2 regions of the Pseudomonas sp. LjRoot71 genome follow, and region 2 is predicted to be linked to the other one. Evidence: predicted binding sites of a transcription regulator. Region 2 holds the regulator's gene; the other holds the start of a gene.

Region 1 (4,211 bases), 2.8 Mb from region 2:
GCCGCGGGTCTGGTGGTGCGCCACAACTTCGATGGCGGTCACGCAGTATTTGAACTGGCTGACAGCGGGCACCACGACCATATGGTATGCGTCGACTCGGGTGAGGTGATCGAGTTCTTTGATCCCGAGATCGAGAGACGTCAGAAAGAAATCGTCAAAGAGCACGGTTTTGAGCTGGTCGATCACAATCTGGTGCTGTACGTACGCAAGAAAAGCTGATTGCGACTGCTATGAAAAAGGCGACCCTCGGGTCGCCTTTTTGCATTGTGGCGGATTGATCAGGCTTGGGCGCTGCTGACCATTTGTCGCGCGTGGGCCAGGGACTCTTCGGTGAGATCAACGCCGCCGAGCATGCGTGCGATTTCCTCGACGCGTTCGGCGGGAGTTAGCTTGCTGACCGCGGTACGGGTGGCATCGCTGTCACGTACCTTGTGCACGAATAGGTGCTGATGGCCTTGTGCGGCAACCTGCGGCAAGTGGGTAACCGTCAGCACCTGACCGCGTTCACCGAGGCGGCGCAGCAGTTGCCCGACCACTTCAGCGGTGGGGCCGCCGATACCCACATCGACTTCGTCGAAAACCAGTGTGGGCACCCGCGAGGTTTGTGCGGTGATCACCTGAATCGCCAGGCTGATGCGTGACAGTTCACCGCCTGAGGCTACTTTGGCCAGGGCTTTCAGCGGTTGGCCGGGGTTGGCGCTGACCAGAAATTCCAGCTGCTCAAGACCATTAGGCTGCGGCTCACTGCTGGTGTTGGTCGTCAGCTTGATGGTGAAGCGTCCGCCGGGCATGCCGAGGGTCTGCATTTCTTGTTCGACTGCGCTGGCCAGCTGGCTGGCAGCGCTATGGCGCAACGCGCTCAGTTCGGCGGCTTTTTCCTGGTAGTGTCGTTCAAAAGCGGCCAATTCTTCGCTCAGGCGTTCGGCGGCCTGGTCATCGGCATTCAGGCTCTCCAGTTCTTCGAACAGCTGCTGCTGCATCGCGCTCAGTTCGCTGGGTTGAATGCGGTGTTTGCGCGCCAGGGTGTAGATCGCGTCCAGGCGTTCTTCCATCTGTTGCAGGCGTTCCGGGTCAGCCTCGAAGTGGTCGAGGAAACGATTGAGCTCACCAACCGCTTCTTCGATCTGGATTTGTGCGCTGGCCAGCAGGTTGCTGGCTTCGCTCAGGGCGCCTGGCTGGCCCTTGAATGCGCCGAGGCGATTCAGGCTGCTGGTCAGGGCGGACAGCACGTTGCCCGCATCATTCTCGCTGCATTGTTCGATCACCAGGCGGCAGGCGCTGAGTAGGCTTTCGGCGTTGGTCAGGTTCTTGTGTTCTTGTTCTAGCTGCTCAAGTTCGTCTTCGCCCAGGGCCAAGTTGTCGAGTTCTTCCAACTGATAGCTGAGTAGTTGGTGACGGGCACGCTGTTCGTCGCCGATATTGGAAACGCGCTCCAGTTCGTTGCGCGTCTGCTTCCAGCGCTGCGCGGCGAGTTGCACCTGGCGCGCCAGCTCCTGGCTGCCAGCGTACTCGTCGAGCAGACGGCGGTGGGTGTCGGCCTTGAGCAGCGACTGGTGTTCATGCTGGCTGTGGATGTCGATCAGCAGTTCGCCCAGGGCTTTGAGGTCACCTTGTGGGCAGGGGGCGCCATTGATATAGCCGCGCGAGCGGCCTTCGGCGGTGATCACTCGGCGCAGGATGCAGGGGCCGTCATTGTCCAGATCGCGTTCGGCCAGCCAGGCCCGGGCTTCGGGGATATCGGCCAGGTCAAAGCTGGCGAGGATGTCGGCCTTGTCCGCGCCGGGTCGTACCACGCCACTGTCAGCGCGATCACCCAGGGTCAGGCCGAGGGCGTCGAGCATGATCGATTTGCCTGCACCGGTCTCGCCGCTGATCACGCTCATGCCGGTGTCCAGCTCTAGATCAAGGTGTTCAACGATGGCGTAGTTGTGTACGGACAGGTGCACCAGCATGGTGAGGGCCTCCCAAGTTCATGTCTGGTTATTTATACAGTGTTTTTTTGTGGGCTGACAATCCATCCGCGGTCCTTGAAACCACATTTTTTGGCCCCATATAGCGGTCAGACACGTGAGTTGAGGCTCGCGTCGAATTTCAAGAGGAGAGACGCATGGCTGACGAACAGACCCTGGATACGCAGAACCCCGACGTACAAAAAGCTGCCGACGCGGCTGCGGGCGATGACCTGGTTGCCCGCGTGCAAGCGCTGGAAGAGCAACTGGCCACTGCGCAGGATCAGTCGCTGCGCATGGCTGCCGATCTGCAGAACGTGCGCCGCCGCGCCGAGCAGGATGTCGAGAAGGCGCACAAGTTCGCCCTGGAAAAATTTGCCAACGACCTGCTGCCGGTGGTGGACAGCCTGGAACGTGGTCTTGAGCTGTCGAATCCGGACGATGAGGCGATCAAGGCGGTGCGTGAAGGCATGGAACTGACGCTCAAGCTGTTCCACGACACCCTCAAGCGTTTCCAGCTGGAGGCGATTGATCCGCACGGTGCGCCGTTCAACCCTGAGCATCACCAGGCCATGGCGTTGCAGGAAAGCACCCATGTTGAGCCCAACAGCGTGCTCAAGGTGTTCCAGAAGGGCTATCTGCTTAACGGTCGCCTGCTGCGCCCCGCCATGGTGGTGGTCAGCAAGGCGCCGGCCGAAGCGCCGCCATCGATTGATGAGCAGGCTTGAAATTCGTCAAGCAGCCCCCATTAAACAGTCAAGCGTTTTAGTGCTACCGCCGCTGATCAGTTACAGCGACGGAATTATCAAAGTTTCGGGAGAGTGAATATGGGCAAAATTATTGGTATCGACCTGGGGACCACCAACTCCTGCGTCTCTATTCTGGAAAACGGCACCGTCAAGGTTATCGAGAACGCCGAAGGCGCACGCACCACGCCGTCGATCATCGCTTACGCCAATGATGGCGAAATCCTGGTCGGTCAGTCGGCCAAGCGCCAGGCAGTGACCAACCCGCACAACACCCTGTACGCGGTAAAGCGTCTGATCGGTCGTCGTTTTGAAGAGGATGTCGTGCAGAAAGACATCCAGATGGTGCCGTACAAGATCGCCAAGGCGGACAACGGTGACGCCTGGGTTGAGGTTAACGGCCAGAAAATGGCACCGCCGCAAATCAGCGCCGAAGTGCTGAAGAAGATGAAGAAGACCGCCGAAGACTACCTCGGTGAGGCGGTTACTGAGGCTGTGATCACTGTTCCGGCTTACTTCAACGACAGCCAGCGCCAGGCCACCAAGGATGCCGGTCGTATTGCCGGTCTGGACGTCAAGCGCATCATCAACGAACCGACCGCCGCCGCGCTGGCCTACGGTATGGACAAGGCCAAGGGCGACCACACCGTGATCGTCTATGACCTGGGTGGCGGTACCTTCGACGTGTCGGTGATCGAAATCGCTGAAGTCGATGGCGAGCACCAATTCGAGGTGTTGGCCACCAACGGTGACACTTTCCTTGGCGGTGAAGACTTTGACATTCGTCTGATCGACTACCTCGTTGACGAGTTCAAGAAAGAAAGCGGCATGAACCTCAAGGGTGACCCGCTGGCCATGCAGCGCCTGAAAGAAGCTGCTGAGAAGGCCAAGATCGAGCTGTCTTCCAGTCAGTCGACCGACGTCAACCTACCGTACATCACTGCAGACGCGAGCGGGCCGAAGCACCTCAATGTGAAGATTTCCCGCGCCAAGCTGGAAGCCCTGGTTGAGGACCTGGTGCAGCGCACCATCGAGCCTTGCCGCATCGCACTGAAAGATGCCGGCATCGACGTGGGTTCGATCAACGACGTGATTCTGGTCGGTGGTCAGACCCGTATGCCGCTGGTGCAGAAAACCGTGGCTGACTTCTTCGGCAAAGAAGCCCGCAAGGACGTCAACCCCGACGAAGCCGTAGCCATGGGTGCAGCCATTCAGGGCGCGGTACTGGCTGGTGACGTCAAGGACGTACTGCTGCTGGACGTCAGCCCGCTGACTCTGGGTATCGAAACCATGGGCGGCGTGATGACTGCGCTGATCGAAAAGAACACCACCATCCCGACCAAAAAGTCGCAGGTGTTCTCCACTGCTGACGACAACCAGGGCGCGGTGACCATTCACGTGCTGCAAGGTGAGCGTAAGCAGGCCAGCGGTAACAAGTCGCTGGGCAAATTCGACCTGGCCGAGATTCCGCCAGCGCCGCGCGGTGTGCCGCAGATCGAAGTGACCTTCGACATCG
Region 2 (4,211 bases):
TGCGCATGTAATTCGGGCGTCCAGACCTCGCCCGTCCAGCGTCGGCCACGCAATACGGCCCCGCTCGGCAAACCATCACCGATCTTCGCCCGCACCACGTGCAAGCCACGCGGCGTACAGCCGGAGCCATTTTGCTCACCCGCACCCTTGAGGGCCGTGGAGACATCCAGACGCAACTGCAGCTGACCGTTGGCAAAGCCATACAGACGCTGATCAGCGAGGGAGATATGCAAAAAATCGAGGGTAACCATGGGCGGCTAGCTTAGCGGATCGCATCCGCCAAGCCCACCTGCGGCAGTCAAACTTTGCTAGGTGTGACGCTGGTCTTGGTACGCGGCTTGAGCTGCGCACTGGCCAGGGCTTCATCAGTCAGGCCAGTTTCCGAACGCATGCCGGCAGCCAGGAACGGCACCATCAAGCGCATCACCTGTTCAATCGAGGTATTCACACCGAAATCGGTTTCCGACATCGCACGCAGAGCCTTGATCCCGGACATGCTGAACGCTGCCGCACCGAGCATGAAGTGCACACGCCAGAACAGCTCCAACGGCGGAATACGCGGAGCAGCCTCATGAACAAGCTGCATGTAGCGGCGGAACACCTTGCCGTAGACTTCTTCCAGATATTTACGCAGGTGGCCCTGACTCTGGCTGAAGGCCAGACCGAGCAGACGCATGAAGATGGAGAGATCGTTACCACTGCGCGGCTTCACCGCTAGCGCCTGCTCGACCAGCAACTCGAGCAATTCCTCCAGGCTGACCTTGACCTCAGGCTTGGCCTGACGCCGATCCAGCTCGCGTTCCAGGCTGACGCAGAATGGTCCGAGAAATCGCGAGAACACTGCCTGAATCAGGGCTTTCTTCGAACCGAAGTGATAGTTCACCGCAGCCAGATTGACGCCGGCCTTGCTGGTGATCAAACGCAGAGAGGTTTCTGCGAAACCCTTCTCCGCAAAAAGCTGCTCTGCCGCATCGAGAATGCGTTCAACGGTTTCCGACTGGGCCATGACTCTTTTCATCTGAACAAACACTTGTTTGAAACATACGTTTCAGCCGCCCGCCTTGTCAAGCCGGGCAAACCATCTTGTGGCCGGGTGGTCACACGCATCCTGCAAACAGCCGCATCAACTCAAGCTAGACGACCCGCATGCGGCCCGAGTAACAGTGCAGCACCTCAGACTGGTGGGAAGTGCATTGAGTAGAGATCAGAACACAAGGATTGCCAATCGCCGATCACTGTATATAATCCCAGTCACTGTACAAAAAAACAGAGCCGACCATGCTAAAACTGACGCCGCGCCAAGCTGAAATTCTCGCCTTCATCAAGCAATGCCTTGAAGACAATGGCTATCCGCCTACCCGGGCGGAAATCGCTCTGGCTCTAGGTTTCAAGTCGCCCAACGCGGCCGAGGAACATCTCAAGGCCCTCGCCCGCAAGGGCGCAATCGAAATGACCCCTGGCGCTTCGCGTGGTATTCGCATCCCCGGTTTCGAACCCAACGCCGAAGAAGAGGAAGGCTTGCCGGTCATCGGCCGAGTCGCCGCCGGCGCGCCAATTCTGGCGCAGCAACATGTTGAGGAATCATGCCAGATCAACCCGGAGTTCTTCCATCCCAGAGCCGACTACCTGCTGCGTGTACGCGGCATGAGCATGAAGGACATCGGTATCTTCGACGGTGATCTGCTGGCCGTACATACCACTCGTGAAGCCCGCAATGGCCAAGTCGTGGTAGCGCGCATCGACGACGAAGTCACCGTCAAACGCTTCAAACGCGAGGGCAACAAGGTCTGGCTGATTGCGGAAAACCCGGAATTCGAACCGATCGAAGTAAATTTGGAAGAACAGGATCTGATTATTGAAGGTCTGAGCGTCGGCGTTATCCGCCGCTAGCAGGCCGCTGAAAACGTAGGCGACACCTGCATGGATGCAGGAGGTAGAGCGAAGTAGGAAGCTCGAGCCGAGGCAGGCGAGACAAGGAAAAAATAGCCGGGGAAGCAGAGTTTACGGCTGTAAATGAGCATTACTCGCTTCGCTCGCCCTTCGAGCTGCGCTGAAGCGCGTTAACCTCAACCGGTTTGCCGAGGGCATTTTTAACGCAGTATCGACAACGCAGGTAGTTTTCAACCACCTGCTAGTGGAGGATCTATGCAGTTCCCACATTCACTGAACCGTACACAGCTGCCTTTGTTCGATGCATTTCTGGCATCGACGGTGACACCATTACTTGCCGATAGCACTGAGCTGCCTTGGCAGGATGATGAGACAGAGGCGTTCAGTGAGCTGTCGCTACGCGGCGCAGCCGGGCACTGCCTGAACCTTCTAGCGCCAATTCTGCGTGAGCTTAGCGATAACCATGATGAGCGCTGGCTAACCTTGATTGCCCCGCCTTCAAGCCTAACCCAGACCTGGTTACGTGAGGCTGGCCTGAACCGCGAACGCATTCTGCTGTTGCACCCTCGCGGCGCCCAAAGCGCGTTGGAACTGGCGCAACAAGCCCTGACGCTGGGGCGCAGTCATACCGTAGTCAGTTGGCTGCACCCGCTGGAACGTCAGGTACGGCAGCAGCTTGAACAGGCAGCTCGACAGGGCAAGGCGCAAAGCCTGAATATCAGTCTGGGATAATTGGCAAAAAGCAGCACACAAGGACTGTGCGAGTCAGCCTGAAGCCATACATGCAAACAGCAGCCACACTTATCACCTGCCCGGTAGGGCCTAGCCAATCAGCCATCAGTGCAGAACCCGCGGCCCTTCTTCCTGCTGGAAATTGTTCTCAGCCAGACGTCCAGCCATCTGCACGCCGACATTAAGCATGGCCTTGGCGACTTCAACATGCTGACCCTGCAGGAATGCCTTGGCGTCGGCAGAGAAATCCAGCACCACCAACGACTCTTCATCCTCGGCACGGCGCAGGGCTATGCGCCCATCAGGCAGTTCGACAATTTCCAGGAAGGATGTAGGCATTGGCTTGGTTCTCCACGAAAGGAGTCTAGTGTAACAGCCCACCAAGGCGCACCCTAGTCCGCCGATCCAATCGGCGAGTTACCACTCGCTCAGGGTTTCGCGAAAGCGCTGTGCCAGCGCCTTCAGCTGCTGGCGCCAGGCTTCCAGGGCCTGATGGGCCAGCGGCTCACTTTCTTCATCCAGACTCACCGCAGTAATCAACGGAGTAGCCGGATCCAACTTGGCTTTTCTGGATGCCTGGGGCGGCTGAAACAGCTCGGTATAAGCCTTGAGCAGTTGGGACAGCCAGCTATCAGGGGTTTGCGCCAACTCAACCAGCTCGCCCAGCTCTTGGCTCGGCGCAACCTCCAGCACGGCCTGGGTCAGAAAGCTCTCAGCCCGTGGAGCCGTGCTATCGGCCAGCCGGTAATAGCCGGCAATCTCATGGCACAAGCCGAGCAAGGCGCCATACAGGTGAAACAGCGCAGCCTCACGCTCAGCCTGGATCAATGCCAGCGAATTCAGACTCTGCGCCTGCTCGGCCTTGCGCCAGGACTCCAGCGCCAGGCCAGCGTAGAAAATTTTCTGGTTGGTACGGGTATAGAGTTCATGGGCCATCGCGGCACCCTCCAGCGCGGATCGGATAAGCATACGCGCGCCTGCAAGCGGCAGGCGCGCACCTAATCAGATCAGCTCTTGTCTTCGACTTTCCACTTGCTGCCATCAAAGAACGCGCGCCAGCCGGTCGGTTTGCCGTCAACTTCGGTCTGCACGTATTGCTCCTTGGTCTTGCGGCTGTAACGGATCACCGCAGCCCGACCTTGCGGGTCTTTCTTCGGCGCATCAAGCAGGAAGTGGTACTTGGGGTCAATCTCATCACGGTGCGGGATCAGCTCAAGCACCAGCGGCGCGCGGGTTTCGCGGTTTTTCGGGAACTGGCTGGCAGCCAGGAACAGCCCCGAAGCACCATCACGCAGGATGTAGGTATCGTTGACCTTCTCGCACTTGAGCTCCGGCATCTTCACCGGGTCCATTTTCGGCGGAGCCGCTTCACCGCTCTTCAGCAGTTTGCGGGTGTTTTTGCACTCGCTGTTGGTGCAACCGAAGAACTTGCCAAAGCGACCGGTCTTCAATTGCATCTGGCTGCCGCACTTGTCGCAATCCAGGCTTGGGCCTTCATAACCCTTGATGCGGTACTGACCCTGCTCCACTTCGTAACCGCTGCAATCCGGATTATTGCCGCAGATATGCAACTTGCGGGTTTCATCGAG

Evidence for each region. The regulator LexA, encoded in region 2, represses DNA repair genes until DNA is damaged. The targets are predictions, from matches to a motif close to CTGTNTNNNNANACAG.
Region 1: a site for LexA is predicted at 1,977-1,992, ahead of recN (DNA repair protein RecN). Genes of this name have one in related genera too.

Annotation. Positions count from the first base shown of each region.
Region 1 covers NZ_CAXURA020000001.1:1,011,419-1,015,629, reverse strand. The annotation lists gene fur (ferric iron uptake transcriptional regulator) at 1-219, shown strand, start outside; gene recN (DNA repair protein RecN) at 279-1,952, opposite strand; partial or broken gene grpE (nucleotide exchange factor GrpE) at 2,105-2,677, shown strand; gene dnaK (molecular chaperone DnaK) at 2,777-4,211, shown strand, end outside.
Region 2 covers NZ_CAXURA020000001.1:3,829,203-3,833,413, reverse strand. The annotation lists gene ACSQ17_RS18065 (L,D-transpeptidase family protein) at 1-251, opposite strand, end outside; gene ACSQ17_RS18060 (TetR/AcrR family transcriptional regulator) at 299-1,006, opposite strand; gene lexA (transcriptional repressor LexA) at 1,279-1,890, shown strand; gene sulA (SOS-induced cell division inhibitor SulA) at 2,146-2,622, shown strand; gene ACSQ17_RS18045 (hypothetical protein) at 2,728-2,961, opposite strand; gene ACSQ17_RS18040 (DUF6586 family protein) at 3,040-3,558, opposite strand; gene topA (type I DNA topoisomerase) at 3,630-4,211, opposite strand, start outside.